DNA from 2 places in the Mycobacterium sp. NGS62 genome. Region 1 is predicted to be linked to the other one. Evidence: predicted binding sites of a transcription regulator. Region 1 holds the regulator's gene; the other holds the start of a gene.
The links. The regulator LexA, encoded in region 1, represses DNA repair genes until DNA is damaged. The targets are predictions, from matches to a motif close to CGAACANNTGTTCG.
Positions count from the first base shown of each region.

Region 2: a site for LexA is predicted at 4,624-4,637, ahead of cofD (2-phospho-L-lactate transferase). Genes of this name have one in related genera too.

Region 1 is NZ_JCALCK010000002.1:691,617-707,222, forward strand. Features, by position in the region: gene AC5Y49_RS08315 (DEAD/DEAH box helicase) at 1-45, shown strand, start outside; gene AC5Y49_RS08320 (hypothetical protein) at 53-556, opposite strand; gene AC5Y49_RS08325 (acyl-CoA dehydrogenase family protein) at 644-1,804, shown strand; gene AC5Y49_RS08330 (TerC/Alx family metal homeostasis membrane protein) at 1,801-2,988, opposite strand; gene AC5Y49_RS08335 (LGFP repeat-containing protein) at 3,199-5,157, shown strand; gene lexA (transcriptional repressor LexA) at 5,165-5,866, opposite strand; gene AC5Y49_RS08345 (LysM peptidoglycan-binding domain-containing protein) at 6,065-6,520, shown strand; gene nrdR (transcriptional regulator NrdR) at 6,683-7,147, shown strand; gene AC5Y49_RS08355 (peroxynitrite isomerase) at 7,190-7,675, shown strand; gene AC5Y49_RS08360 (PhzF family phenazine biosynthesis protein) at 7,672-8,358, opposite strand; gene AC5Y49_RS08365 (alpha/beta fold hydrolase) at 8,405-9,424, opposite strand; gene AC5Y49_RS08370 (proteasome assembly chaperone family protein) at 9,534-10,511, opposite strand; gene AC5Y49_RS08375 (trypsin-like serine peptidase) at 10,714-11,505, shown strand; gene sthA (Si-specific NAD(P)(+) transhydrogenase) at 11,523-12,929, opposite strand; gene AC5Y49_RS08385 (DUF4192 domain-containing protein) at 13,076-14,134, shown strand; gene AC5Y49_RS08390 (iron-dependent transcriptional repressor DtxR) at 14,150-14,842, opposite strand; gene sigB (sigma-70 family RNA polymerase sigma factor SigB) at 14,994-15,606, opposite strand, start outside.
Region 2 is NZ_JCALCK010000002.1:23,510-39,115, forward strand. Features, by position in the region: gene AC5Y49_RS04870 (HNH endonuclease signature motif containing protein) at 1-1,458, shown strand, start outside; gene AC5Y49_RS04875 (NUDIX hydrolase) at 1,407-2,000, opposite strand; gene AC5Y49_RS04880 (coenzyme F420-0:L-glutamate ligase) at 1,997-3,370, opposite strand; gene cofD (2-phospho-L-lactate transferase) at 3,367-4,356, opposite strand; gene AC5Y49_RS04890 (WhiB family transcriptional regulator) at 4,735-5,067, shown strand; gene AC5Y49_RS04895 (metallopeptidase family protein) at 5,078-5,500, opposite strand; gene AC5Y49_RS04900 (DUF3499 domain-containing protein) at 5,653-6,084, shown strand; gene AC5Y49_RS04905 (phosphomannomutase/phosphoglucomutase) at 6,181-7,581, shown strand; gene AC5Y49_RS04910 (TobH protein) at 7,578-8,681, shown strand; gene manA (mannose-6-phosphate isomerase, class I) at 8,691-9,917, shown strand; gene AC5Y49_RS04920 (cation diffusion facilitator family transporter) at 9,914-10,834, shown strand; gene AC5Y49_RS04925 (FAD-dependent oxidoreductase) at 10,795-12,198, opposite strand; gene AC5Y49_RS04930 (amino acid permease) at 12,253-13,758, shown strand; gene AC5Y49_RS04935 (alkane 1-monooxygenase) at 13,860-15,071, shown strand; gene AC5Y49_RS04940 (rubredoxin) at 15,071-15,295, shown strand; gene AC5Y49_RS04945 (rubredoxin) at 15,292-15,474, shown strand; gene alkX (TetR family transcriptional regulator AlkX) at 15,471-15,606, shown strand, end outside.

The sequences.
Region 1 (15,606 bases):
GAGGCCCGGCGCAGAGCTGTCCGCCAGCAGCCAACCGCTCGGTGATCCTTGCTTACTCGACGTCGTAGACGTCAGTATCGGCTGTTTCGATGATCCGTTGTGCCAGCTGCGCTTTCAGCGCGTCGAGTCGGTGCTCCTGCTCGGGTGTGCGATCCTGACTGCGGGCCAGGTCGACGAACTCGTCGGTGACAAACCCATCACGCAACAGCAGGGTCACGGTGCTGTCATTGATGCTCACCTCGAAGACGAAGTCCTCCAGCAATCGGCCCCGGTCGGATCTGACCAGCGTGCGGTCGACGACGTAGCGCCCGTCGGAGACAGCGCGCGTCACTGCCTCGAAACCATCGCGAGCACCGGGGCCTCGAAACGCCGTGCGGATCACGATCGATCGCCGCGGGGGTAGCCCATCAGTGCACAGGACGGCAAATGCGCGCCGCATCACTTTGAACGCGGTGGCCACGCCGGCCGGCGAGTACGGCCCGGCGTAACGCAGCATGTCGGCGAACGAGAACTCCAGCGTCTGTCCGCGTTCGTGTACCCGGATCATCTCGGCCATTCGCCGAGGGTAGGCCGGCGCGGTCCAACCAACCACCCGGTTGGTATATCTTGGGCGGCAGAGTCCCCATTCGCCGGAGGTTGATCCATGGGTAGCGCCGTCAAGTACCAGCGCACGTTGTTTGAGCCCGAGCACGAATTGTTCCGCGAGTCCTTCCGGGCTTTCCTCGATCGCCACGTCGCGCCGCATCACGACGAGTGGGAGCAGGCCAAGATCGTCGACCGCGGGGTCTGGCTGGAAGCCGGCAAGCAGGGGTTTTTGGGCATGGCGGTACCGGAGGAGTACGGCGGCGGTGGCAACCCCGACTTCCGCTACAACACGATCATCGTCGAGGAAATCACCGCGGGCCGCTACAGCGGGATCGGATTCGGTCTGCACAACGATGTGGTGGCACCGTATCTGCTGCGGTTGGCCACCGAGGAGCAGAAGCAGCGCTGGCTGCCCAAGTTCTGCACCGGCGAACTGATCACCGCTATCGCGATGACCGAGCCCGGCACCGGCAGTGATCTGCAGGGCATCAAGACCCGCGCGGTCAAGCAGGGTGACCACTACGTGCTGAACGGGTCGAAGACGTTCATCACCAACGGCATCAACTCCGATCTGGTGATCGTGGTGGCGCAGACCGATCCCGACAAGGGTTCGCAAGGCTTCTCGCTGCTGGTCGTCGAACGCGGTATGGAGGGCTTCGAGCGCGGCCGGCACCTCGACAAGATCGGCCTGGACGCCCAGGACACCGCCGAGCTGTCGTTCACCGACGTCAAGGTTCCCGCGGAGAACCTGCTCGGCAAGGAGGGCATGGGCTTCATCTACCTGATGCAGAATTTGCCACAGGAACGGATTTCGATCGCGATCACCGCGGCTGCTGCCATGGAGGCGGTGTTGGCGCAAACCGTGCAATATGCCAAGGAGCGCAAGGCTTTTGGTCGATCGATCGGAAGCTTTCAAAACAGCCGATTCCTGCTCGCAGAACTAGCTACGGAAACCACCGTCGTTCGAATCATGGTCGACGAGTTCATCCGTTTGCACCTCGACGAGAAACTGACGGCCGAGCAGGCAGCGATGGCCAAGTGGTACTCCACCGAAAAGCAGGTGAATTTGATCGACCGCTGCCTGCAGCTGCACGGCGGCTATGGGTACATGCGTGAATATCCCGTCGCGCGTGCCTATCTCGATTCCAGGGTGCAGACCATCTACGGCGGCACCACCGAGATCATGAAGGAGATCATCGGCCGCGGCCTCGGGGTCTAGCCGTTGGTGTGCGCGTCGTGCGCGTGATGGGCGCGCTGCAGCAGATCCATCAATTCGTCCTCGTTGCGGATCTTGGCCCGATATTTCATCGGGAGCGCCCGGATCTGATTTTCTTCGCTGACGAGCCGGTCGAAGATCTTCCTCCGCTCGGCGGGGTCGATGGCGTAGTGCCGGTCGAGGTACTCGGTCGCATGCCGACGTGCGCCGGCGACGGCGTTTTGGGCCCGCCCTCGCGCCGACAGTAACGAGGCCGCGGTCGTGATGACCAGGATGACGATGATGACCGTCAACGACGCGGCCGTGCTCACCTCGGCGACGGGAATCGGCTTGCCGCCGTGGATAAACGGAACGCTGTTCTGGTGCAGCGCCTGCAGCATCAGCTTCACGCCGATGAAGCCCAGAATGGCGGCCAGGCCATAGGACAGGTAGATCAGCCGGTCCAGCAGCCCATCGATGAGGAAGTAGAGCTGGCGCAGTCCCAGCAGCGAAAGCGCTGTGGCGGTGAATATCAGGTACACGTTCTCAGTGAGGCCGAACAGCGCCGGGATGGAGTCGAACGCAAACAACAAGTCCGCGCCGCCCAGGGCGACCATCACCACCAGCAGCGGTGTCATGACCCGTTTGCCGTTGTCGTTGATGAACAATCGGTCGCCGTCGTAGCTGTCGGAGGTGCGCAGGAACCGTTTGGCGACACGGATGATCACCGTGTCGGCGGTGCGGCCCTCCGATTCCGACGGCTTGACCAAACCGGCCGCCGTGATCAACAGGACAATGCCGAACAGGTAAAACGCCCAATCGAAGATCGTGATGAATGCCGCGCCGACAAAGATGAATCCGGTACGGGCCACCAATGCGATCACGATGCCGAACAACACCGCCTTTTGCTGGGCCGCCCGGGGTACGGCGAAGCTCGCGATGATCACCAGAAACACGAAAAGGTTGTCGACCGAGAGCGCTTCGTTGCTCAAGTAGCAGGCGAAATATTCCACGGCCGGCGCGATGCCGCCGACGATCAACACACCGGCGCCGAACACAATCGCGATACCGGTATAGATCGCCGACCAGATGGCCGCCTCACGCAGCGTCGGTACATGTGCGCTGCGGACATGGAAGTAGTAATCGAACAACGTCAAGCCGGCGAGTACGACGACTGTCAGCGCCCAAATCAGCCCGGAAACTCCCATGTCCGATGCATTTCCTCCCCGCGCGTTGCTCGGCCGCCCGTTCCGGCACGGTAACGCACCGACGGTTGGTGCGCACTCGACCATCCACGACACGCACGCGTTCGGGGGGCATTTAGACATCGGCTGGATATTCGGTTCCGTAATGTCTGCAAGATGACTTCGCAATTCTCGTTCGCCGACGCCCATTGGTGGCGCCGCCGGGGAGGTGTGGTGAAAGGGCAACATCGGCTTGTCGGTGCGGTGGTTTCCCGCGCGGCCCTTGCTTTGATGGCTGTGGCAGCCGCCGCCGCGCTGTTGTCCCCGACGGCTGCGGCGTCACCCGAGAGCGACGCTGACGACGCGATTACCGCGGCGTGGGAGGACGCCGGCGGCGAGAATTCGGATCTCGGCGCCAGGCAGGGCGACGTGTATGCCGTTGGCGCCGGATTCGCCCAGGACTTCGCCAACGGCAAAATGTTTTTCACCCCGGACACCGGTGCCAGATCCATGTACGGCGCGGTTCTGGACAAGTACGAGTCCCTCGGCGGGCCTGCCAACAGCGACCTGGGTTTTCCCACGATCGACGAGGTGCCGGGACTGGCCGGGCCCGATAGCCGAAACAGCACATTCTCGGCCGGCGACAAACCGGTGATTTTCTGGACGCCCGACCACGGTGCATACGTTGTGCGCGGCGCCATCAACGCCGCCTGGGACAAGCTCGGAAGCTCCGGCGGAGTGCTGGGCGTGCCGGTCGGCGACGAAACCTACGACGGCCAAGTCGCCACCCAACTCTTCAGCGGCGGCCAGGTGTCGTGGAACCGGCAGACCAAGGCGTTCACCACCACTCCGCCCGAACTGGCCCAGCAACTGACCGGCCTGCAGGTGCCGATCGACCCGACCGCGGCCATCAACATGGCCTGGCGGGCCGCCGGCGGGGCATCCGGCCCGTTGGGCGCCAAGCAGGGCGGACAGTACCCGGTCGGCGACGACGGACAGGGCCAGAACTTCGCCGGCGGCAAGGTCTTCTTCAGCCCGGCCACCGGCGCCAATGCCGTCGAAAGCGAAGTGCTGGCCAAATACGAGTCGCTGGGCGGACCGGTCGGCAGCGACCTGGGCTTTCCCACCGCCAATGAGGCCGACGGCGGAATCAAGCCGGCCAGCCGGATCAGCACGTTCTCCGGCGCGGACAACCCGGTGATTTTCTGGACGCCCGACCACGGTGCGTTCGTCGTGCGCGGCGCCATGAAGGCCGCCTGGGACAAACTGGGCGGGGCAACCGGCCAACTCGGCGCCCCGGTGGGCGACCAGACGGTGGACCGCGACATCGTCGCGCAGAAGTTCAGCGGGGGCAAGATCGCCTGGGACCGGGCGAAAAACACCTTCAGCACCGAACCGACCCAGCTGGCGTCGGCGTTGTCTGGACTGCAGGTACCGGGCCAGAACCTGCCTGCCGGATCGGCACAGCCTGCCGACACCGGCCCAAAGCGGGCCTGGCACGCGTGGTGGCTGTTGGTCATCATTCCCGTCCTGCTGCTGATCGCCTTGGTCGTGCTGGCCGCGCCGTGGTGGAGCCGTCGCCGCATGGCTCGCCGCGAGGGCCCGGTTTACGAGCCCGATCACGACATGGACGCCGGCTATGACGCCGAGCCGAAATCCCGGGTGCGCTGGGCAGCCGACGCCGACGGCGAACCCGGCTCGTCGCCGTTCTCCGGTGGATATTCCGAAGCGGCTCCGGCGGCCGCCGCTGCCGGTCCGCCGGACAGCGGCTGGATGTCACCGGCCAGCGCTGGTTTCGATGAGCCACCGCCGGGCGCCGAAACCCCCAGTGGCGTAGCAGCTTCCGAGTTCGAGAGCGAGGCCGAGGCCGAGGACCCCGACGCGGTGGACACCGCGCCGACACGAATCCCCACGGAAAGCGAAATAAGCGGCGGGCGACACGCGGCTACCGACGGTGCCGCGGACGCCGAGAGTGAGGCTGAGTCAATGACGCCGGTTGCGGCCGACCAGCCCGCGATTCACCTTCCGTTGCAGGACGCGCACGAAGCGCCCGACGGGTATCCGATCAAGGGCAATGTCAGCTTCGGCCTGTACTACACCCCCGACAGCGCGCTGTACGACGACGCGTTCGCCGAAATCTGGTTCACCACCGAGGAAGTCGCCCAAGCCAACGGCTTCTCCAAGGCGACTTGACCCCGTTTCAGATTTTGCGAATGACGGTGACGACCTTGCCCAGTACGGCGGCGTCGTTGCCCGGGATGGGGTCGAACGCCGGGTTGTGCGGCATCAGCCAGACCTGGCCGCCGGTGCGCTTGAACGTCTTGACGGTGGCCTCTCCGTCGATCATCGCCGCGACGATGTCGCCGTTGTCGGCCACGTTCTGCTGACGCACCACCACCCAGTCGCCGTCGCAGATCGCCGCGTCGACCATGGAGTCGCCGACCACCTTGAGCAGGAAGAGCGCACCCTCGCCCACCAGCTCACGAGGGAGTGGGAAGACGTCTTCGACGGCTTCCTCGGCGAGGATGGGGCCACCGGCAGCGATGCGCCCGAGCACGGGCACGAACGTCGGTTCCGGCAGCGCGTCCGAACCCGACACGTCGGTGAGAACGGTGGGTCCGCTCGCGTCGTCGGCGCCACGGACGTCCACGGCACGTGGCCGGTTGGGGTCTCGGCGCAAGTAGCCTTTGCGCTCCAGGGTGCGCAGTTGGTGCGCCACCGACGAGGTTGACGTCAGGCCCACAGCATCACCGATTTCCCGGATGCTGGGCGGATATCCGCGGCTGGTGACCGATGCGCGGATGACGTCCAAGATCGTGCGCTGCCGTTCGGTCAGCGTCGAATCCACGGATCGCTCGCGGCGGCCGCTACCGGCACCCGGGGTATGGCTGCTGTCGCTCATAGGTCCGAATGTAGCCGCGATCCAACGGAAACTCAAACATGTGTTCGAGGTGTGTCGCCATAACGCCCCGAGGGTGTCGGACCCCCGTCTTATCGTGCTGCTGAGTATGCAACGAATCGATCACATGTTCGGAATTCGAACGTGCTATCGATTATAGTTCGAACAAGCGATCGATCAGCTGCGACGGAAGGGGTTCCCATGACAGTCATCGAGACGACCCGGCCCGGTACACCGCGTCGCAGTCGACCGGTCCGGATCCGTCCGGCCGGGCAGCAGGACCGGCCGCGGCCATCGAGGCCGCCCGTCGCGCCGCCGCGCTACCGGGGCACCGGTGTGCTGATGTCGACGGCGCCGCACCGGCCACGTCCCATAACGCCGGCGACGACGGTGGCGCTGGCGCTGCTCGCCGGGGTGATCACCGTGTGGCTGGGCTTGGTGGCACAGTTCGGCGAGGCAGTGCAGAACACGTCCGCGGACATGCCCGACCAACTTGCCGTGGTGCGCGTCGAACCGGGGGAGACGCTGCAGCACTTGGCCGGCCGGGTCGCGCCCGGCGCCCCGAGCGGTCAGGTCGCCGACCGCATCCGGGAACTCAACGGTCTGGACACTGCGACGCTGGCCGCCGGCCAGACCCTGATCGCACCGGTCGGCTGACCGTCAGCCGTGGACGGCGAAAACCGCGATGCGTCAACGGTAGCCGCCGCCGGGGGCGCGCGGTGGGTGCCGATCGCGATGGCGCTGGGCCTGCGGGGAGCCGCGCGGGTACGCTCAGAAGGTTCTGAGATACCCGGCTATCAGCGCGGCGAAGGAGCGGCCATGCACTGTCCGTTCTGTCGTCACCCCGATTCAAGGGTGGTCGACTCCCGGGAAACCGATGAAGGCCAGGCGATCCGGCGTCGCAGATCGTGCCCCGAGTGCGGACGGCGGTTCACCACCGTCGAGACCGCGGTACTGGCTGTGGTCAAGCGCAGCGGTGTCACCGAACCATTCAGTCGCGAGAAAGTCATCAGCGGCGTACGGCGAGCATGCCAGGGCCGCCAGGTCGATGACGACGCGTTGAATCTGCTCGCCCAGCAAGTGGAAGACACCGTTCGGGCCAACGGATCGCCGGAAGTCGCCAGCCACGAGGTCGGGTTGGCAATCCTTGGCCCGTTGCGTGACCTCGATGAGGTGGCCTATCTGCGATTCGCCTCGGTGTACCGGTCGTTTTCCTCGGCCGACGATTTCGAACGGGAGATCGAGGCGCTGCGCGCGCATCGCGAGATATCAACTCCCAGTTGAGCCGCCGGGGGTGGCGGTCGTCGGCGGACGTAGGCTGACCGCATGCCGGCCGACCTGCATCCTGATGTCGAAGCACTCGCCCCGCTGCTGGGCACCTGGGCTGGCCGCGGATCGGGGAAATACCCGACGATCGAGCCGTTCGACTACCTCGAGGAAGTCGTGTTCACCCATGTCGGCAAGCCGTTCTTGGCCTACGGCCAAAAGACGAAGGCGGCTACCGACGGCAAGCCGCTGCACGCCGAGACGGGCTATTTGCGGGTGCCGCAACCGGGCCAGCTCGAACTTGTCCTCGCTCATCCCAGTGGGATCACCGAAATCGAAGTCGGCACCTACACGGCGGCCGGCGATGTCATCGAGATCGACCTGACCGCATCGAAGATCGGCCTGACACCCACCGCCAAAGAGGTGACTGCACTCGGACGGCGCTTCCGGATCGACGGCAACGAACTGTCGTATTCGCTGCAGATGGGCGCGGTCGGATTGCCGTTGCAACATCACCTTGCCGCCGTATTGCACCGGCAAGGTTAGACAAACCGGGTGACGCCCTCGTTGACCACGTGACCCGCCACCCGAACCCAGCCTTCCGGATTCCAGGTGGTCTGGATCAGCGAGCCCTTGCCCTGGGTGATGGTCAGGTCGCGGCTGAGGTAGTCGGTGATCCGGACCGCAGCAGATCCCGTCGCCTCGTCTTCGGGCACACCCAAGCCCGGCGCGAACATTCTGGAACGCAGCGATCCCGCCGACTGGTCGGTCCAGGCCCACAGATAGTGCTGGATGTCGTCGGGAAAGTCGGCGGGGTTGGCCGCGGCGAGGTCATCGACTGAGTCGAGATCGTGGATCGCCAACTCCGGAGCCCACTCCGAGCGGGCGCTGATGGCGGTGACGTCGTCTTCGTAGCTCACCTGCACAATCCCGGCCGGCAACTGCAGGGTGCGCAGCGGAATGCCCTGCTCGCGCAGCCACCACGACAGCCCGACGGCCGGGTGGCCGGCGAAGGCGAGTTCGGTCATCGGCGTGTAGATGCGGGCGTGCGCGGTGGTCGAGCCTGCTTGCGGCATGTCGACGAATATCGTTTCGCTGTAGCCCAATTGGCTTGTCAGCTTCTGCCGTTCGGCGATTGGGACGGTACCCGAATCGACAATGCCGAGTGGGTTTCCGAAATTGCCCGCCGAGTCTGTGAAAACCCGCAACACCGTCACGTCGATGCTCATGGGGTGACTGTACGACGGTGCTTACCAGCGGCGTCCGCGGGACTGGTCAGGTGGCGCTGCGTTCGTCGGAACCCATGGCGCTCAAGACGGCAACGCGGGTGTCGTGCGGGCCCGAGACCGTCGGTTCACCGCTGCCGGCGCGCAGCAGCTCACGCAGTGCGTCGGGGTCGTATTCGGCCGGCTCGGTGGTGTCGATGAAACGCTCGACGACTTTGATGAAGCGGTCGGGGTCGTCGTGGAACGGGAAGTGTCCGGAGCGCTCGAAGATCTCCAGTCGTGAACCGGGCATCGCCGCATGCGCCATCCGCGCGTGGCTGACAGGCACCACCACATCGTCTGTGCCCCAAATGATCTGCACCGGAATAGCTTCCATCAAATAGCACCGGTCCAGCATGGTGACCATCTGACCGCGCCAGTCCACCACCGCCCGCAAAGTCCGGGTGAATGCCGAAGAGGCCGTCGGCTCCGGCAAATCGGCCAGAATCCGCAACACATTCGGCAGGTCGTGGCCCAGCCTCGTCGACCCGAACACCATGCCCGCCGCACGTCCGGCGAACTGCACAGCCGGAAGCACCAACGGCAGCCGTAGTAAGGCCAGCGCCTCGCCGCCCAACGGCAGTGAGGCCAAGCGAAACACGAGGTTGACGTCCTTGGTGACACCGCCGGCGCCGACCAGGATCAGTCGCTCCACGAGCTGTGGGAACTGGTAGGCGAACTGCATCGCCACCCCACCGCCCAGCGAATGACCGACCACGGTGACCCGATCGATGTCGAGTACCGAAAGCAGATCACGCAGCCCGTTGGCGTAGGCCGCGGCCGAGTAGTCAGCGCGGGGCTTGTCCGACTGACCGTGACCCAGTAGGTCCACGGCGACGACGGTGAATCGCTGCGCCAGTGTGGCCTGCACCGTCTCCCAGGTGGTGGAGTTGTCGCCGATGCCGTGAATCAGCAGAATCGCCGGGCCCGAACCCGCGATCCGGTAGGCGCGTCGATAGCCGTGGATGGTGCGAAACTGCAGCGAAGGCGCCGCCTGGCGCACCGGGCGCAGCTTTCGCTGTCGCCCGATGACATCGCCAACGTCGTTGTCGGCGGTCACAAACGCCGCTCCTCTCCCCCCGCGAGTGCGCGGGTGTCCGCACCTCGCTTGCTCTGCATCCTCGCCGGAGCGTTAGGGCTCAGGTCCTGTCGTCGTCGTCGAACTTCTTCTCGGCCTGCTGCGCCAGGAATCGTTCGAACTCCGCGCCGAGTTCGTCACCGCTGGGCAGATCTTCGTCACGCGTCAGCAGCGATCGGTTCTCCTGTGCGGCGACGAACGTATCGTACTGGCGCTCAAGTGCTGCTACGACCTGGGCCACGTCTGTGCTGGCCTCGACTTGTTCGTCGATCTTGGCGGCGATGTCGGCCGCCGCATCGACCAGCGCAGTCAGCGGCAATTGCAACGACCCGGTCTTGGCCACCTGCTCCAACAGCGCCTGCGCGGCGGCCGGATAGTCGGTCTGCGCCAGATAGTGCGGGACGTGCACGGTGAAGCCGACGACCTCGTGGCCGTGCTGGGCCATCCGGTATTCCAGCAGGTTCGAGGCACTACCCGGCACCTGGACCTCGGAGATCCACGGCGTGAAATCGGCGATCAACTCGCGATTGTTCGAGTGCGCGGTCATCGTCACCGGCCGGGTGTGCGGAACCGCCATCGGGATGGTGCCCAGCCCGATGGTCTGCCGGACTCCGAGGCGCTCGGCCAACAGTCGCACGGCACTGATGAATCGCTCCCACTTCAGATCGGGTTCCATCCCGGCCAGCAGCAGAAACGGTGTGCCGACGCTGTCGTGCAGCGCGTAGAGGCTCAACTCGGGATCGTCGTAGTGGGTGAAGTGATCGGTCTTGAACGTCATCAGCGGCCGGCGGGACCGATAATCCAGCAGTTCGTCGATGGCAAACGACGCCACCAACTCGGTGTCCAGGGCGTTTTTCAGGTGCGTCGCGGCCAGCCGGATGGCATGACCGGCGTCGGAAAACCCTTCCAGGGCATGGACCAGTACTGGGCCCCGGCCATCTGCAGACGACAACTGGGGCGCCGGGAACTCGAGCTCGTACATCCCGTTCTGCTCGGGCTGATAGTGCTGCCCGTGGTCCGCAGGCTGGTTGTGGCTCATCGTGTTGCCTCCTCGCCACGGCGCCGGATAGCGCACCGTGTCAAATAGTCTCTCTCAGGCGGGCGGGCCGGGTCTCACAGACCCCACTGGTTAGCTGACCCGCCCGTATGTTCGAAACGCGGCGGCACAAGTCCGCATTCCACGGGTACCCATTCGGGATAGCTGTTTCGCGCTTCCGCGGACGGGGGCATCATCGACAACGATGATGCGCACTGTTGTGGCGGCGGCAAGTGTGGCGGTCCTGGTCGTGTCGGCCTGCGGGCGCCATCCGGATCCTCCGCCGACCACCAGTACAGCCCAACAGCATTTCGCTGATCCCGCATCGTGGGTGGTGGCCGCGCCGGTAGACCCGGATCCTCGGGTGGGCGCACTGTTCTTCGGGGCCGGTGATCTGCACACCTGTACCGGCTCCGTGCTGCATTCAGTCGGCGGCGACCTCGTGCTGACGGCGGCGCACTGCCTGGCCGCCGGCACAGCGGTGACGTTCGTACCTGGCCTTTCCGGAGCCGCCGCAGCGCCAGACAGCTGGACGTTGGACACGGTCTATCTCGATGCGCGGTGGACAACCGACAAGGACCCGCATGCGGATTATGCGATCGCGCGAGTCAGTCGGGCGGACGGTGCATCGATCGAGGCGGAGGTCGGTTCGGCGCTGACGCTGGGCACCGCGCCGCAGCCGGGCAGCGCGATCACTGTCGTGGCTTATCCGGCCGGGGTCGGCGGCAAGCCGATCGGCTGCCGGGTCAAGAGCCAGACCGTGCGCGGCGGCTATCCGGCTGTGCCGTGCGCGGGGCTGGTCGACGGTACCAGCGGTGCGGCCTGGATCACCGGATCGACGGTGACCGGAGTGGTCGGCGGCCTTGACGGTGGCGGCTGCGAAGAAAACGTGTCGTACTCCGCACCGTTCGACGAGCAGACCGCCGCGTTGTTGGTGCGGGCCGAGGCCGGCGGTCCGGGCGACGCCGCTCCGCCGGCCCTGACCACCGAGTGCTAGCAGGCCGGGGAGGATGCTCAGCTGCGGAATTGGTTGAGCGCGCGCACCTTGTTGCGCACATCCAACGCCGCGACCTTGTATGCCTCGGAGAACGTCGGATAGTTGAACACCGCGTCGACCAGATAGTCGACGGTGCCCCCGCATCCCATCACCGCCTGCCCGATGTGGACCATCTCGGTGGCGTTGCTGCCGAAAATGTGCACTCCCAGCAGCGTCAGGTCTGCCGTAGAGACCAGCAGCTTGAGCATGCCGTAGGAATCGCCGGCGATCTGGCCGCGAGCCAGCTCCCGGTAGCGCGCCACCCCCACTTCGTAAGGAATCGCGTCTTTGGTCAGCTCCACCTCGGTGGCCCCGACATAGGAGACCTCCGGAATCGAGTAGATGCCGATCGGCTGCAGCTCGGTCATGGGATCGGTCGGCTCGCCGAAGGCATGATAGGCCGCCAGCCGCCCCTGATCCATCGAGGTTGCCGCCAGCGCGGGGAAGCCGATCACATCACCGACGGCGTAGATGTGATCGACCTTGGTCTGGAACTGGTCGTCGACGAAAATCCTTCCGCGATGGTCGGTTTCCAGGCCGGCGTTCGCCAAGTCGAGGTCCTCGGTCTGACCCTGCCGCCCGGCCGAATACATCACCGTCTCGGCGGGGATTTGCTTGCCGCTGGCCAACGTGGTGATGGTGCCGGCAGCTCCGACGTCCACGGCGGTGACCTCTTCGCCGAACCGGAACGTCACGGCCAGGTCGCGCAGATGAAATTTCAGCGCCTCGACGATTTCGGGGTCACAGAAATCGAGCATGGAATCGCGCTTTTCCACGACCGTCACCTTGGTCCCGAGCGCGGCGAACATCGACGCGTACTCAATCCCGATCACCCCAGCTCCGACGACGACCATCGACGCCGGCAGCGACTTGAGGTCCAGGATGCCGTCGGAGTCGAGCACCCGTTCCTCGTCGAACTCGACCCCGCTCGGGCGCGCCGGCGTGGTTCCGGTAGCGATGACGACGAAATCCCCAGAGAGCGTGATTCGTTCGCCTCGGGAGACGTCCTCCACCAAGACGGTGTGCGGGTCGACGAAGCGACCGTGCCCGACAATCAGGTCGATCCGGTTGCGAATCAACTGCGAGCGCACCACATCGATCTGCTTACCGATCACGTGCTGGGTCCGTGACAACAAGTCGGCGGGGGTGATTTTGTCCTTGACCCGGTAGCTGGCGCCGTACAACTCGCGCTGGTTCATGCCGGTGAGGTAGACCACCGCCTCCCGCAAGGTTTTCGACGGGATCGTTCCGGTGTTGACACAGACGCCGCCCAGCATCCGGCCGCGCTCGACAATGGCCACCGACTTACCGAGTTTGGCCGCCGCGATCGCCGCCTTCTGCCCACCCGGTCCTGAACCGATGACGATGATGTCGTACTCCCGCATCGAATTCACCATGCCATAGAGGTCTACGCCGGTTTCCCAGCCCGCGTGCGGCGAACCGGCCAACAGTCGTGAGTTCATCCACAACAGATCGGCCCAGCCCGCGTTGCCGGTCATCCACTGACGGTCACCGTTGACAGCGTCGCCTCATGACAAAGCATCGAAAAGACTTTGAGTTGAATCGGCCAGGCGCGTTGATCGCCGCACTGCCCGCGGTTTTGGGGTTTGTGCCGGAGAGATCGCTGGTGCTGGTATCTGTCGACGGTGGCGAGCTGGGTTCGGTGATGCGCGTCGACCTATCCGCTCAGCTGACGCAGCGTCTCGGGCACCTCGCAGAGGTTGCCGCGGCAGCCGACCCGGAGGCCGCGATCGCGGTGATCGTCGACGCCGACGGAGCATCGTGTCCGGTGTGCAACGAGGAGTACCGCGAGTTGTGCACGACGCTCACCGAGGAGTTGTCCAGCCGCGACATCCTGTTGTGGGCCGCACATGTCGTCGATCAGGTGGCGCCCGGTGGTCGCTGGCACTGTGTCGACGGGTGTGGTTCCGGCGGCACGGTTGACGACCCATCGTCGTCGCCGCTGGCCGTGGCCGCCGTCCTGGACGGCCGGCGGTTGTATGCGCGGCGCGCCGACCTGCAGGCCGTCATCGCGGCCGACGACGGGGCCGATAGCGACGAACTTGCCGCCGCACTCGACCGATACGCCGGATCGCGTGAGGCGGCCTATCGCGCGGACCCCGACGGCTGCACCCGTCGCGACGTTGAAGATGCGATGGCCGCCGCCGCGAGCGTGGCCGACGGGCAACCGCTTTCGGAGGTGGAGCTGGCCAAGCTCGGCTGCGCACTAGGCGATGTGCACGTTCGCGACACGCTCTATGCCCTTGCGGTGGGGGATAACGCGGGCGAGGCCGAGTCCTTGTGGGCGCTGCTCTCACGTGCGCTACCTGAGCCCTGGCGGGTCGAAGCGCTGGTCCTACTCGCGTTCAGCGCGTATGCGCGTGGCGACGGACCGCTGGCCGGGGTGTCGCTGGAGGCCGCGCTGCGTTGCCAACCGACTCACCGGATGGCGGGCATGCTGGACACCGCGTTGCAGTCGGGATTGCGACCCGAACATATCCGGGAACTCGCGCTGACCGGGTATCGGCTTGCCAAGCGGTTCGGTGTGCGCTTGCCGCCCCTGCGGTCGTTCGGCCGGCGTGCGGTCTAGGGCGCAACAGCCAGGTCAGACCTTCTCGACCTTGACGGCGTGAGCCATCTCGTGCGGCAGGCTGACGTTTTCGTGGCCCGGGATCACGATGGTCACGCCACCGGCCGGGTTGGTCTCCACGGTCACCCGTGCGTTGGGGACGACGCCGGCGTCTTTGAGGCGGGTGATCAGGTCGATGTCGCCTTGGACGTGCTCGGTGAGCTGCCGGACCACCACGGCGACCGGCGATCCGCCCGGCAGCTCGGTCAGCCGTACCAGGTTGGCGTCTTCGGCGCCGAACCCAGGCCCCACGCCCAGATCCAAAAGCCCGGGAATCGGGTTGCCGAACGGCGAGGTCGTCGGGTTGTTGAGCACCTGCACAAGCCGACGCTCGACGTCTTCACTCATGACGTGCTCCCACCGGCAGGCCTCGGCGTGTACGTCTTCCCACGGCAACCCGATCACGTCGACCAGCAGCCGTTCGGCCAGCCGGTGCTTGCGCATGACGGCGATCGCCAGTGTCCGCCCCTTGTCGGTCAGCTCCAGGTGGCGATCACCGGCCACGTGCAACAGCCCGTCGCGCTCCATCCGCGACACCGTCTGGCTGACGGTAGGCCCACTCTGGTCGAGCCGCTCGGCAATCCGGGCACGCAGCGGCGTTACACCCTCTTCTTCGAGGTCGTAAATGGTCCGCAGGTACATCTCGGTGGTATCAACCAGGTCGTTCATTCCGCACCCTTCGTTGCACCTGAGTCTACTTGCCCAGCTGCGTGAATGGTCTGCTAACACACACGCACGGTCCAGGGGCCATTAGTGGTCAACCGTCCCCACGGCAGCAGTATGCCCGCCGCAACGCGGCGGGCATACCCCGTGACAGGTCTTAGCTGGCGTACGACCGCAGCCGGTCGGCGCGCTCGCCGTTGCGGAGCTTGGCCATCACCTCGCGCTCGATCTGGCGCACCCGCTCGCGCGACAAACCGAACAGCTTCCCGATCTGGTCGAGCGTGCGGGGCTGGCCGTCGTCGAGGCCGAAGCGCAACCGGATCACCTGATGCTCACGCTCGTCCAGCGTGGCCAGCACGCTGCGGATGTCAGTGTGCAGCAGCTCGGCGATCACCGCGTTCTCCGCGGACATTGCTTCGGCGTCTTCGATGAAGTCGCCCAGCGGGGCCTCTTCCTCCGAACCGACCGGCATGTCGAGGCTGACCGGATCGCGGCTGTGCTCGAGCAAGTCGTTGATCTTGTCGACCGGAATTCCCGACTCCGAAGCGAGTTCCTCGTCGGTGGCTTCTCGGCCGAGGTTCTGGTGCATCTCTCGCTTGATCCGCGCCAGCTTGTTCACTTGCTCGACCAGATGAACCGGCAGCCGGATGGTGCGGCTCTGATCGGCCATACCGCGGGTGATCGCTTGGCGAATCCACCACGTGGCATACGTGGAGAACTTGAATCCCTTTGCGTAGTCGAACTTCTCCATCGCACGGATCAGCCCCAGG
Region 2 (15,606 bases), 670 kb from region 1:
GAGCGGCGTCATCCCTCGACCACACCAGAGTCGACCGCGCTGGTGGACCGGATCTGCGGGTCGGCGCGGGCGGAGAATCAGGCGGCCGCTGCCCAGCTGGTCGCGATCGGGGAGCTGTTCGGCTACCGGTTGTCGCGCTGTTCCAACACCGAAGAATGGGCCATCGATACCGAAGAGGCGGTGACTGCGGAGGTGGCCGCGGCGCTGCGGATCAGCCAGGGGTTGGCGGGAAGCCGGTTGCGGTATGCGCGGGCCATGCGCGAGCGGCTGCCGAAGCTGGCAGAGGTGTTCGAGGCCGGTGATATCGACTATCGGGTGTTTCAGACGATCGTGTTTCGCACCGATTTGATTACCGATCGCGACGTGTTGGCGACGGTGGACGGGCAACTGGCCGTCAATGTGCCGCGCTGGCCGTCGATGACCCAGGGGCGGCTTGCCGGGCAGATCGACAAGATCGTGGCGCGCGCCGACGCCGATGCTGTCCGGCGGCGCAATAAGCGTCAGGGTGATCGAGAGATTTGGATCGGCGACGGCGACGGAGGTATCTCCGAGATTCATGGCAGCCTGCTGACCTCCGATGCGCATGCTCTCGACAAGCAGCTGGATGCACTTGCTGCCACGGTGTGTGAGCATGATCCGCGTAGCCGCGATCAGCGCCGTGCTGACGCGTTGGGTGCGCTGGCCGCACACGCTGATCGACTGGGCTGTCGGTGTGGGCGATCTGATTGTGCTGCGGGAAAGCGGCCTGCTGCCACGCCAGTCGTGATCCACGTGATCGCCGAGCAGGCCGCGATCTGCGGCAGCGGCTCAGCGGTGGCTTCGCAGGTCGGTGCCGATGGGCTGATCCCGGCTGAATTGGTGGCGGAGCTGGCCACAACGGCCAAGCTGGTGCCGTTGGTTCACCCAGGCGATGCGCCACCCGAGTCGGGGTATGTGGCTTCGAAGGCGCTGGCGGATTTTGTGCGGTGCCGGGATTTGACGTGTCGCTGGCCGGGCTGCGACCGGCCGGCAGTCGACTGCGATCTTGATCATACGATCCCGTTCGCCGTTGGCGGGCCCACGCATGCGTCGAATCTCAAATGTTATTGCCGCACACATCATTTGGTGAAGACGTTCTGGGGTTGGCGTGATCAGCAGTTGCCCGACGGCACACTGATCTTGACGTCGCCTTCGGGGCAGACCTATGTCACCACGCCGGGCAGTGCGCTGCTGTTTCCCAGCTTGTGCCACTCCACCGGCGGCGTCCCGGCCATCGAAGCCGATCTCCCGGATGATTATTGCGGCGAGCGCACCGCGATGATGCCCAAACGCCGCCGCACCCGCGCCCAAAACCGAGCCCACCGCATCGCCGCCGAACGCCGAGCCAACCACGACGCCCGCGCAACACGGCGCGACGAGCGCATGAGCTACTTCGGACTGCCCCCACCCGATCCAGACGACGAACCACCACCGTTCTGAGTTGAGCCCACGCTCGAGGCCCGGGCGACCAGATACGCCAGCGCGGCGTCGCTGCCTGGCGGCAAGGCGTCGGCCGGCCACCACCGCAGATCATCTGATTCGTCGCTGACGACGATCTGCGCATCCGGCGGCGCGTGTGCGACGAACTGCAGGTCGAGGTGGCGGGTCGGCACCCCCAGCGAGCAGGTGACCGGATGTACATGCACGGCAGCGAGATCGGGTGCAAGCCGCAGGCCCGCGACACCGGATTCCTCGGTAGCCTCCCGCAGCGCCGCAGCTAGGATGTCGTCGTCGCTGTCTTCGCAGTGCCCGCCCAGCTGAACCCAGCGGCCCAGCCGCGGATGCAGGGTGAGCAGCACCTGGGCGCCGGCGTGATCGAGCACCAGCGCGGAGGCGGTGATGTGCCCGGGCACGCACTCCCGGCGGCAGGCGTCCTCGCGGGCATACAGGAAGGCCAGCACAGCATGCCGCAGTGCGTCCTGCGCCGGATCCGGTGCCTGCCAATCGGATAGCAGCGTGATCGCGGAGTCCCGCACGCTCACTTGCGCACCAGCAGATCGGCGACGGGTACCGGATCTTTGGGCTCCTGCGGCTGCGCCGGGTAGCCGATCGCGATGGCGCCCAACGGCTCCCAATCGCCCGGAAGTGCCAGCTCGTCGCGAACCAGGTCGGCGGCAAAGATCGTCGAGCCGATCCAGCAGCTGCCCAGCCCGCGTACCGCCAAGGCGACCAGCAGCCCTTGCACCGCCGCGCCCACGGCGACGGTGAACATGGTGCGCTCGGCATCGGTGCGGACAGCGTCGGGGTAGCTGTGCGCGCCGTCGGGGGCCAGCATCGGGACGATGACTTCCGGTGCGTCGTAGAGGATCTGACCGCGCGCCACTCGCCGCTCGATGGCATCGGCGGGCTTGCCGTCACCGGCCAGGTCGGTGCGCCACTTGTCGCGCAGGCGGTCCAGCAGGCGGGTGCGGGTCGAGGTGGTCTGCAGCCACACGAACCGCACCGGCCGGGTGTGGTGGGGAGCGGGTGCGGTGAGCGCCTCGGCGACAGCGGCCTCGACCAGGTGCGGCGGTACCGGTTCGTCGGCGAATTGGCGTACCGAGCGGCGCAGCAGCTGAGCTTGCCGGCGGCCCTGCTCCAGCGCTTCGGCGGTGCCGAGCCAAAACAGGTCTTCGGTGCCCGGCCGAACCAGGTGCCGCGCCGTCGAGCCGTCGTCGAGTACGGGCAGGCCGCGCACCACGGCCACCGGGATCGCGGTCAGTTTGCCCTTGACCAGATCGGCGGCCGCCGCGATCTCGTCGGCCACGGCGACTTCGGTGACGACCAACTCGTTGCCGTGCGGGTCGACGGCACCGGCATAGTTGTGTAGCACGGCCAAACCCGCCGAACCGACGGTGGCGTCGATCTGCCCGTTGCGCCAAGCGCGACCCATGGTGTCAGTGATCACCACGGCGACGGTGATTCCCAGCCGCTCGTGCAGCTGGGCGCGCAACGCCGCGGCGCTGGCGTCCGGGTCGACGGGCAACAGTGCCAGCTCCGCGGCGCCGACGTTCGAGCCGTCCACGCCTGCGGCGGCCTGCACCAGTCCCTGTCGGTTCTCGGTGATCAATGTGCGGCCCTTGCGGGCCAGTACTCGCACCGCCTCGCTGTCGACAAGCTTGCGCCGCAACGTGTCCCGTGCATCCGGGTCGTCGGGCGCTGGGACCAGTCGGCCTTCGCACTTGGACACCACCTTGCTGGTGACCACGACCACGTCGCCGTCGCGCAGCCAGGGTGCGGCCGCGGCGATCCCGGCGCTCAAATCGTCGCCCGGGCGGAATTCAGGAAGGCCGGTGACGGGCAAGATTTCGACCGCCGACGCGCTGCCGTGCTCGCGAGCGCTGCGCTGCTCTGGCTTGGCGTCGGGGGTCACGCCGCCACGCCTGCGAGTTCCAAACCGGCGCTGACCATCTGCGCCGTCGCATCGGGATCGGCCATCAGCAGTGGTATCGAGCGCACCGCCACACCGTCGATGTCGGCATGGTCACCATCGTGGATCAGCCAGCAATCCAGGATGCCGGTGGCTGCACGCGAGCCGTAGTGCCGACCTACCGCTTCGGCGGTGGATGGCACGCCGATGACGGTCAGGCACTCATGGGCCATGCCGCGCAGTGGTTTTCCACCGACAATGGGGGAGTAGCCGACGACGGGAGCACTGGTCGATCGCAACGCACCGCGGACGCCGGGAATGGCCAGGAGGGCACCGATGCTCACCACCGGGTTGGACGGCGCCAGCAGGACGATATCGGCATCGGCGATCGCATCCACGACTTCGGTTGTCGCCTGCGCCTTTTCGGCGCCAACAAAGGCGAAGCTGTGGGTGGGCACCTGGGCGCGATAGCGCACCCACCATTCCTGGAAGTGGATCGCGCGTTGGTCGCCGTCGGTGGGATCGGTGATGACCACATGGGTTTCGCAGCGGTCGTCGCTGACCGGCAACAGCGTTGCCCCCGGTTGCCACCGGTCGCACAGCGCCGCGGTGATCTGTGACAGCGGATAGCCGGCCCGCAGCATCTGGGTACGCACCAAGTGGGTCGCCAAATCGCGGTCACCAAGCTCGAACCAGTCCGGCTGCACGCCGTAGCGCACCAGTTCCTCCTTGGCGTGCCAGGTTTCGTCGCGATGACCCCAGCCGCGCTGTGGGTCGACGCCGCCGCCCAGGGTGTACATGCAGGTGTCCAGGTCCGGGCAGATACGCACGCCGTGCATCCAGGCGTCGTCGCCGATGTTGACGATCGCGGTCAGTTCGTGCTGGTCGCCTGCCGGCCCGGAGGCAAATTGGCCCAGGCCCAGCAGCCGTTGCACACCGATGAGGAAGCGGGCGCCGCCGACCCCGCCAACGAGAACCGTGACCTTCACATCGCACGACAGTACGCCCGGCGAGGATGCCCGCCGCACGGCGGCGTGAGGCACGCGACGGCGAGGTGGTCGGGTCCGCGCAGACGCGTCGACGACCACTCCGCGCCCGACACGCGGAGGGTCAACCGGGGCAGTGCCATCAAAAAATGGTCACGAGATGATATGGAATTCCGGCCAATCGCTTGACCTGCGGTGCTAACACGTGTGTAATCTCATCAGTGTCATTTCCCGGTTAGCCGGCCGGATTCGGTGTCGCAGACCGAGATTCGATCGTTTGTTCGAATCGAGATGGCCGCACATCAAAACAGTGGCGACATTCACGATCAACGAAACCAGGTGAGGAGGCGGAGCATGTCCTATGAACACCTTCGGGGCCTAATGGGAAGCACACCGCACACCACTGCCGGCTCGGCGATGATGGGGGCCACCGCACGACCCCATTTGAGTTTGGTGCCCGAAGCGCCGGAAGTCTTTGAGCCGGCGCCGGTTACACCCGACCAATGGCAAGACCGCGCCTTGTGCGCGCAAACCGACCCCGAGGCGTTCTTTCCCGAAAAGGGCGGCTCCACTCGCGAAGCCAAGAAGATCTGCCTGGGCTGCGAGGTGCGTACCGAGTGCCTGGAGTACGCCTTGGCGCACGACGAGCGCTTCGGCATCTGGGGTGGCCTTTCCGAACGGGAACGCCGCCGCCTCAAGCGCGGCATCATCTAGCCGCGCGGGGCTACTCGTCGTCGATCGTCGGGTCGATGACCGAGGGTTCGACGTCCAGATAGGTGGCCACCTGCGCCACCAGAATCTCGTGCAGCAAGTCAGCCAGTTCGACAGTGTCTTTGGCTCGTCGCTCGATCGGCTTGCGGAACAATACGATCCGCGCCCGGGTGGCGCTGCCTCGCACGTCGACACCGGCGGGGATCAACCTGGCCAGCGCGATGGGCCCGTCGGCGACCACCTCGGGCGGCCACTGCACGCTGGCGGGATCCTTGGCCGAGATCCGCGGGATCTCGTCGACCGCCACGTCCAGCCCCGACAACCGCTCCTGCCAGCGGCGCTCGATGGGCTCGTAGGCCTCGAGCACCGCCATATCGAACCGCTCGCCGCGCGTGCGCCATCCCGGCACCGTCGGCGGCAGCAGGGGACCGCGCATATCGCGGCCGCGGCGGGAAACCGGTCTGCGTACCGACCGGCCGGAGCTGCGCGAATCGCTCACGCGCCGATGGTAACGGTTGGGAATCGCGACCGACCGCAATGCGCGTGTCCGCCGCTGTGGGGGCCTTTGGGCGCGATAGCCTTCCGAACGTGAATCTTCCGCGTCGCTGCTGTCGGCCGGGGTGCCCGCACTACGCGGTGGCGACGCTGACGTTCGTCTACTCGGACTCGACGGCGGTGGTTGGCCCGCTCGCGACCGCGCGTGAGCCACACTCCTGGGACCTGTGCGTCAGCCACGCCAGCCGTATCACCGCGCCGCGTGGGTGGGAGCTCGTCCGGCATGCCGGCCCGCTGCCCCTCTATTCCGACGACGACGACTTGATCGCGTTGGCCGAGGCCGTGCGTGAGGGCCGCGAGGTGGTGGCGAGCGGACCACCGGTCAACGGGTTTTCCGAGGCTCACAACGGCGGTGTGTCGCCCGCGCTGCCCGACGGCGGCGTGCTGGCGTCGACCGCGCAACGGCCCGCCGGCACCGGGCGTCGCCGCGGTCACCTGCGGGTGCTTCCCGACCCCGCCGATTAATACGATCGATCGCCCGCACGCTTGCGGGCCGACCCGGCATGCATCCTCGCCGGGCTAAGCTGACGGCCAAGAGTCCCCATAGTCAGGAGCCTTTTCATGTCTCGGCCCGCCGCGGCTGTCAACCGTGTGATCAAGGCTTATGACGTGCGGGGCTTGGTCGACGACGAGATCGACGAATCGTTTGCCGCCGACGTCGGCGCAGCCTTCGCCAGGCTGGTACGCGACGACGAGGCGGGGCGGGTCGTCATCGGCTACGACATGCGGGACAGCTCACCGTCGTTGGCAAATGCCTTCGCGACAGGGGTCACCGAGCAGGGTCTCGACGTCGTCCGCATCGGCCTGGCATCCACCGATCAGCTCTACTTCGCCTCCGGCAAGTTGGACTGCCCCGGGGCGATGTTCACCGCCAGCCATAACCCGGCCGCCTACAACGGCATCAAGATGTGCCGGGCCGGGGCCAAGCCGGTCGGTGCCGACACCGGGTTGACCGCCATCCGCGACGATCTCGTCGCCGGCGTCCCGCATTACGACGGCGCGCCGGGCAGTATCACCGAGCAGGACGTGCTCGCCGACTACGGCGCCTTCCTGCGCTCGTTGGTAGACACCTCCGGACTGCGTCCATTGCGGGTGGCCGTCGACGCCGGCAACGGCATGGCCGGCCACACCGCGCCGGCGGTGCTCGGGGCCATCGAGTCGATCACGCTGTCGCCGTTGTACTTCGAGCTCGACGGCACCTTCCCCAACCATGAGGCCAACCCGCTGGACCCGGCAAATCTGGTGGACCTGCAAAAGCATGTGCAGACCAGCGAAGCCGATATCGGCCTGGCCTTCGACGGGGACGCCGACCGGTGTTTCGTGGTCGACGAGCGCGGCCGGCCGGTGTCGCCGTCGACGGTGACCGCACTGGTCGCCGCTCGCGAGCTCACCCGAGAAATCGGCGCGACCGTCATTCACAACTTGATCACTTCCCGTGCGGTGCCCGAATTGGTGGTGGAGCGCGGCGGCACACCGGTGCGCTCCCGGGTCGGGCACTCCTACATCAAGGCGCTGATGGCCGACACCGGTGCGATCTTCGGCGGCGAGCACTCCGCGCACTATTACTTCCGCGACTTTTGGGGCGCTGATTCCGGGATGCTGGCTGCACTGTATGTGCTGGCTGCGCTCGGCGAGCAGCAGCGGCCGCTGTCGGAACTCACCGCCGACTACCAGCGGTACGAATCCTCGGGCGAGATCAACTTCACCGTCGCCGACGCCGCGTCGGCCACCGAGGCGGTCCTGAAGTCTTTCGGCACCCATATCCACTCCATCGACCACCTGGACGGGGTGACGGTGGACCTGGGCGACGGTAGCTGGTTCAACCTGCGCAGCTCCAACACCGAGCCGCTGTTGCGGCTCAACGTGGAGGGCCGCTGCGCCGAGGACGTCGACGCGGTGGTGCAACAGGTCAGCGCTCAGATCAATGCCGACATCGCCGGGCAGACTCAGGCCCTCACGTGAACGCCACTCACGCCACCATCGACCTCGACGACGCCGACGCCCTGATCGCCGCCGACCATGACGGGTTGCTGCGTGCGGCGTCGATGGCGGGAGCGCAGGTGCGCGCGACGGCCGCGGCGATCGACGAGGGCGCCCTGGATCCGGTGCGCGGCGAAGATCGTTCCCGCACGGTGATCTGGGTGGCCGGCCGCGGCACCGCCGAGACCGCGGGCAGCCTGCTGGCCGCGACGCTGGGCCGGTCGGCCGCCGAGCCGATCGTGCTCGCCGCGGAGGCCCCGCCCTGGGTCGGCGCGCTCGACGTGCTGGTCGTGGCCGGCGACGACCCCGGCGATCCGGCGCTGGTGGGCGCTGCCGCCACCGGCGTTCGCCGCGGCGCGCGGGTCGTGGTCGCAGCACCCTACGAAGGCCCGCTACGCGACATCACGGCCGGGCGGGTGGCGGTGCTCGAGCCACGGTTGCCGGTTCCCGAGGAGTTCGGCTTGCCCCGGTACCTGGCCGCCGGCCTGGCCGCGTTGCACAGCGTCGACGCCGGCCTGCGCACCGACTTGGCTGCGCTGGCCGACGAGCTGGACGCCGAGGCGTTGCGCAACAGCGCCGGGCGTGAATTGTTCACCAATCCGGCCAAGGCGCTGGCCGCGCGGATATCGGGGCGCCGTGTCGCGCTGGCCGGCGACTGTGCGGCGACACTGGCGCTGGCCCGGCACGGGTCTTCGGCGCTACTGCGGACCGGTCATCGGGTGGTCGCCGCGACCGGCCTGGGGGATGCGCTGATCGCGCTACGCACCGGGCTGCCGCCCGGATTCCGGGATCCGGCCGACGCGCTGTTTCACGACGACCAGATCGACGGGCCGGTGCCCGAGCGGCTGCGGGTGCTGGCTCTGACGCTGGCCGCCGAGCGGACGGTGGTCGCGGCCAGAGTCGGCCGCCTCGAGGACGTCGACGTCGTGGGCGCGGAGGATGTGCCCGACGCGCCTGATGCCACCGAGGTGACCGGCGGGCCGTCGAGCCCGCTCGGTTCGCAGCGGCCCGAGCATCAGCTGGCAGTATTGGCTGTTCGGTTGGAGATGGCCGCGGTTTACCTGCGCCTGCTGGGGGAATAGACGACAGAAGTGGAACTACTACGGGGAGCGATACGGACGTACGCCTGGGGCTCGCGTACGGCCATCGCCGAATTCACCGGACGACCGGTCCCGGCTGCCCATCCGGAGGCCGAGTTGTGGTTGGGTGCGCATCCGGCCGACCCGGCCTGGCTGGAGACAGCGGGCGGCGAAACCTCGTTGTTGCAAACATTGGTCGCCGACCCCGATGGCCAGCTCGGCTCGGTGGCCCGGGCGCGGTTCGGCGATGTGCTGCCATTTTTGGTCAAGGTCCTCGCGGCTGACGAGCCGCTGTCGCTGCAGGCCCATCCCAGCGCCGAGCAGGCCGCCGAGGGGTACCTGCGCGAGGAGCGGCTGGGCATTCCGGTGTCGTCCCCGGTGCGCAACTATCGCGATTCCAGTCACAAGCCGGAGTTGCTGGTGGCGCTGCAACCGTTCGAGGCGCTGGCCGGGTTCCGTCCGGCGGCGCACACCATCGAACTTCTGCGGGCGTTGGCGGTCTCCGACCTCGACCCGTTCATCGAGCTGCTGAACGACCAGTCCGACGCCGATGGTTTGCGCGCGCTGTTCACCACCTGGATCACCGCTCCGCAGCCCGACATCGATGTGCTGGTGCCCGCGGTGCTCGACGGCGCTATCAACTACGTCAGTTCCGGCGCAACGCAATTCGCCGCCGAAGCCAAGACCGTGCTGGAGCTGGGTGAGCGTTATCCCGGCGACGCCGGTGTGCTGGCCGCGTTGCTGCTCAACCGCATCAGCCTGGCGCCCGGCGAGGCGATCTTTTTGTCGGCCGGCAACCTGCACACCTATCTGCGCGGCATCGCCGTGGAGGTTATGGCCAACTCCGACAATGTGTTACGGGGCGGCTTGACGCCCAAACACGTCGATGTGCCCGAATTGCTGCGGGTGCTGGACTTCACGCCCACCACCGAAGCGCAGCTGCGGCCGGCGACGCACCGCGACGGGCTGTCGCAGGTCTACGACACCCCGACCGACGAGTTCGCGGTGTCGGTGCTGACCCTCGATCACGACCATCTCGGTCACGAGGTCGATGCACCGTCGCGCCACGACGGTCCGCAGATCCTGCTGTGCACCGAGGGCCGCGCCACGGTGCACGGGAAAACCGCGGCGTTGACGCTCGAACGCGGCGCAGCTGCTTGGGTGGGCGCCGACGACGGGCCGATCCGACTGGTCGCTGACCAGCCCAGCAAGTTGTTCCGGGCCACCGTGGGCCTGTGAGCGAGGCCGGTAGCACCCGCGCGATTCTGGCCGCGCTGGCCGCCAACGCCGGCATTGCCGTCGCCAAGTTCATCGGGTTTTTGATCACCGGCAGTTCCTCGATGCTCGCTGAGGCGGTGCATTCGGTGGCCGATACGTCCAATCAAGCACTGCTGCTGTTGGGACAGCGAGAAGCGCGTAAACAAGCCGACGCCCTGCACCCGTTCGGATATGGCCGCAGTCGCTACTTCTGGTCGTTTGTCGTGGCGTTGGTGTTGTTCACCCTCGGTGCGGTATTCGCGCTCTACGAGGGCTACCACAAGATCACTCACCCCACCGAGCTCGATTCCGCGGTGGTGGCGCTGATAATCCTGTTTGCGGCAATCATGTTGGAAGCGTTCAGTTTTCGCACCGCCATGAAAGAATCGCGGCCGCTGAAGGGCGACGCGAGCTGGTGGCGATTCATTCGCAACTCGCGCAATCCCGAACTGCCGGTGGTGTTGCTGGAGGACACCGGTGCGCTCATCGGGTTGGTGTTCGCCCTGGCCGGCGTCGGCTTGAGCGTCGCCACCGGTGACCCGGTGTGGGACGGGATCGGCACCGTCGGCATCGGCCTGCTGCTGGGCCTTATCGCGATCATCCTGATGGTCGAGATGCACAGCCTGTTGATCGGCGAAGGCGCCACCATTGCCCAGACCCAAGCGATCCGGGCGGCGTTGGAATCAACCGAGCACGTCGACCGGCTGATCCACCTCCGTACCCAGTACCTGGGCCCCGACGAGCTGCTGGTGGCGGCCAAGATCGCGGTGGGTCCGCACGTCGAGTTGGCCACGGTCGCGGCCACCATCGACGCGGCCGAGGCCAACATCCGGGCCGCGGTGCCGGCGGCGCGGGTGATTTACCTCGAACCCGATCTGGATCGCGCGCTTTCGGGGTAGCCCCCGCCCCGGGATGGCCGGCGCTCGGTCAGCCAAAGTCGCATGTTGTGTCGGATCGCGCGGCCGACGAGCCGCGCCGAAGGCACCATGTAAAGGCTGTCGAGCAAGGAGAATCGACGCAAAAACCATTCGGCCAGAACGGGATCGGTCTCGGCGGCACCGAGGAACTGGTCGAACAAGTTACCGACCGTGCGATACCACCGCGGCATCGAGCCGCCGGCGTGATGAAACGAAAAGTCGCCGATAGCGTTCATCATCCACACCGGGAAGGTGGTCTTGGCGGTGGCCCGGTTCAGTTCGCTCGCTACATCGCCGTCCGGTTGCTGCAGCGCTCGGCGAAGGTGACCGGCCTGCAGCGACGTCATCGTCATCCCCTGCCCGAAGGTCGGGTCGAAGCTGGCTACCGCATCCCCGAGCGGCACGATCCCAGCCGGGAAGCGGTCGAGTTTGTCATAACGGCGCCATCTGCTGGTCGGGAAGCGGTGGAACGCCATCTCGCCGATCGGTTCGGACTGGTCGAGCGCGGCGGTGAATTCGGCGGGCAGCAGCTTTTTGGCAAGCGTCAGCATTTCGGAAAAGTCATGCGGTGGTTCGACTTTGGCCACGCCGAAGGTAGTCAGCATCCAAGTCCCGTCTTCGTAACCCAGCATCCCCAGGCCGAGTGGCTGCTGGCGCGATGCGCCGGCAACGACCACCCGCTCCCGGATGACTGCGTCAGGCAGACGGAACTGGTGTGAGGCATAGCCGATGCCGACGTCGACAACGTCCTCACGCGGCCGCTGATATCCCCACTGCTCCAGCCATACCGGTAGCCGGGTGCCCCGGCCCGCCGCGTCGACGACGAGGTCGGCGGCGACTTCGGTCGGGCCATCGTCGCCCTCGACCAAGACGCCGGTCACCCGGTGCGCGGCAGCATCGAACCGTGGTTCGCGGACCGCGCCGCGCTGGATCTCGACGTTGCCGATTTCGCGCACCCGGCGCCGGATCTGCCATTCCAGTTGCGGCCGGCTGGGTACATAGGCGGTGAACTCGTCGCGCAGGGTTCGCCCGGTTCCCAGCACATGGCCGGCGGCGCCGAAGTAAATGCAGTCCGGCCGGTTCTCCAGAATCGGCACCCCGGCGGCCACCATGTCGTCGAGCAGACCCGGGAACAACGCCTCGAATTCCACCGCGCCGCGCGCCATCAGCAGGTGCACATGCCGGCCCTGGGGGACCGCCGAGCGGTTGGCGGGGGCGCTGGGCATCTCGTCGCGCTCGAACACCGTCACCCGGTCATAGAAATCCGAGAGCACCCGCGCGGCGCAGAGCCCGGCGATGCTGGCCCCGATGACGGCTGCATGCCCCCGTGTGCTGTCCCCACCCATTAACCGCAGCGTACTCGGTACTGTGCCGTCAGATCGTGGGGAAAGGATGGGGGCATGGCCGGTCGATGGCGCACCAAATCAGTCGAACAATCGATCGCCGACACCGACGAGCCGAGCACTCGGTTGCGCAGGGAGCTGTCCTGGTGGCATCTGACCGTCTTCGGGGTTTCGGTGGTGATCGGCGCGGGGATCTTCACCGTCACCGCCTCGACAGCGGGCAACATCACCGGTCCGGCCATCTGGGTGTCGTTTTTGATCGCTGCATCCACCTGCGGATTGGCGGCGCTGTGCTACGCGGAGTTTTCCTCGACGCTTCCGGTGGCGGGCAGCGCCTACACCTTCTCTTACGCCACCTTCGGTGAGTTCCTGGCCTGGGTGATTGGCTGGAACCTGGTGCTGGAGTTGGCGATCGGCGCCGCTGTAGTGGCGAAGGGCTGGTCGAGTTACCTGGGCATGCTCCTCGGATTCCAAGCGGGCATAGTCATTTTCGATTCGGTCATGCTGGACTGGGGTGCATTGCTCATCGTCACGCTGGTGGCCACGTTGCTTGCGTTGGGCACCAAGCTCTCATCGCATTTCTCCGCTGTCGTCACCGCGATCAAGGTCGGCGTGGTGGTGTTGGTCGTGATCGTCGGGGCGTTCTACATCAAGCGCGCCAACTATTCACCGTTCATCCCGCCGCCGGAAGCCGACCACGCCGGAACCGGTGTCGACCAGTCGGTGTTGTCGCTGCTGACCGGTGCACAGACCAGCCACTACGGCTGGTACGGCGTGTTGGCCGGGGCGTCAATCGTGTTCTTCGCGTTCATCGGGTTCGACATCGTGGCCACGATGGCCGAGGAGACCAAGCACCCCCAGCGCGACGTCCCGCGCGGCATCCTGGCCTCGCTGGGAATCGTCACCGTGCTCTATGTCGCCGTGTCGATCGTGTTGTCCGGCATGGTGCCCTACACCGTGCTTCGGGACCGCCCTGATGGCCGGCACGCCAACCTCGCCACCGCGTTCACCGCCAACGGTGTGCATTGGGCCTCCAACATCATCTCCGTCGGGGCGCTGGCGGGCCTGACCACCGTGGTGATGGTGCTGATGCTCGGCCAGTGCCGGGTGCTGTTTGCGATGTCGCGCGACGGGTTGCTGCCCCGACAACTGGCCAGGACCGGCCCGCGCGGCACCCCGGTGCGCATCACCGTGGTGGTCGCGTTGCTGGTGGCGTTGGCCGCGTCGGCGTTTCCGATGACCAAGCTCGAAGAGATGGTCAACGTCGGGACACTGTTCGCCTTCGTGCTGGTGTCGGCCGGCGTGATCGTGCTGCGCCGGACCCGCCCGGACCTGCCGCGCGGCTTCCGCGCGCCCTGGGTGCCGTTGCTGCCGATCACGTCGGTGTGTGCATGCCTGTGGCTGATGCTCAACCTGACCGGGGTGACCTGGATCCGGTTCGGGGTGTGGATGGCCGTTGGCATCGTCATCTATGTCGGCTACGGGCGTCGGCATTCCGTCGTGGCAATCCGCGAGGCCGAGGCCGTCGACGTCCAGGTCGCCGCGGGCACCGCCACGCCCTAACTACTAATTTTACAAAATAGGGCTTTGTGTCTAGACAGGAGACACGAGAGTCGCTACTGTCAATCTCAACGTGCTTTGACTCACAAGGAGGGATTGACGATATGACCGCCGGACCCGGCCCGGACACGATGGTGTGGCAGGACAAAAAGCGCTACCTCTGGCTGCTTGGGCTGATCGCTCCGACCGCGTTGTTGGTGATCCTGCCCATCGTGTGGGCGATGAACCAGGCCGGCTGGCAGACCGCCTCGACGGTGCTGTTCTGGATCGGGCCGATCCTGGTCTATGTGGTGCTGCCACTGCTCGACCTGCGCTACGGGCCCGACGGACAAAATGCCCCCGACGAGGTGATGGAGCGGCTGGAGAACGACAAGTACTACCGCTACTGCACCTACATCTACATCCCGTTCCAGTACCTTTCCGTCATCGTCGGCGCTTATCTGTTCACCGCGTCGAACCTGAGCTGGCTAGGTTTCGAGGGGGCGCTCAACTGGCCGGCCAAGATCGGTTTGGCGCTGTCGGTGGGTGCGTTGGGCGGCATCGGCATCAACACCGCCCATGAGATGGGACACAAGAAGGACTCGCTGGAACGCTGGCTATCCAAGATCACTCTGGCGCAGACCTGGTACGGACACTTCTACATCGAGCACAACCGCGGCCACCATGTGCGGGTGGCCACCCCGGAAGACCCCGCGTCGGCCCGGTTCGGCGAGACGTTCTGGGAGTTCTTCCCCCGCAGCGTCATCGGCAGCCTGCGTTCGGCCTGGCGGCTGGAAGCGCAACGGATGCGTCGGCTCGAAAAGAGTCCCTGGCACCTGTCCAACGACGTGCTCAACGCCTGGCTGATGTCGGTGGTGTTCTGGGCGGTGATGCTCGCGATCTTCGGGCCGGCGCTGATTCCGTTCATGATCATCCAGGCGGTCTACGGATTCTCGTTGCTGGAGTCGGTCAACTACCTTGAGCACTACGGTCTGCTGCGACAACAACTTCCGAATGGCCGCTACGAGCGCTGTACGCCCGAACACAGCTGGAACTCCGACCACATCGTGACCAACCTGTTCCTGTATCACCTGCAGCGGCACAGTGATCACCACGCCAACCCGACCCGGCGCTACCAGACGCTGCGCAGCATGGCCGACGCGCCGAATCTGCCCAGCGGCTATGCATCACTGATCGGGCTGACCTACTTCCCGCCACTGTGGCGACGGCTGATGGACCACCGGGTGCTGGAGCACTACAGCGGCGACATCACCCGCGTCAACGTGCAGCCGCGGCTGCGGGAGAAGATGCTGGCTCGGTATGGGGCGGTGGCGTGATGGCGTCGTACCGGTGCCCGGGCTGCGGCTACGTGTACGACGAAGCCAAAGGCGCTGCCCGGGAAGGCTTTCCGGCCGGCACGCCATGGGACCGCGTTCCCGACGATTGGTGCTGCCCCGACTGTGGAGTTCGCGAGAAAGTCGATTTCGAGATGCGTCCGATGACGATGCGTGCCGGAACGGCACGAGGAGGAGTCGGACAATTAAAGGAGGTAACCCGATGAGCGACTACAAGCTGTTCGTCTGCGTCCAGTGCGGCTTCGAATACGACGAGGCCAAGGGCTGGCCGGAAGACGGCATCGCCCCCGGCACCCGCTGGGACGACATCCCCGACGACTGGAGTTGCCCGGACTGCGGCGCGGCCAAGTCCGACTTCGACATGGTGGAGATCGCGCGCTCGTGACAACTACCCTCACGCATGTGAAGCAACGGGTCCCGTACGCCGAGGCGTCGCGGGTCCTCTTGCGCGATTCGGTGCTCGACGCGATGCGCGAATTGCTGGGCACCCGCGACTGGTCGGCCATCACGCTTGCGG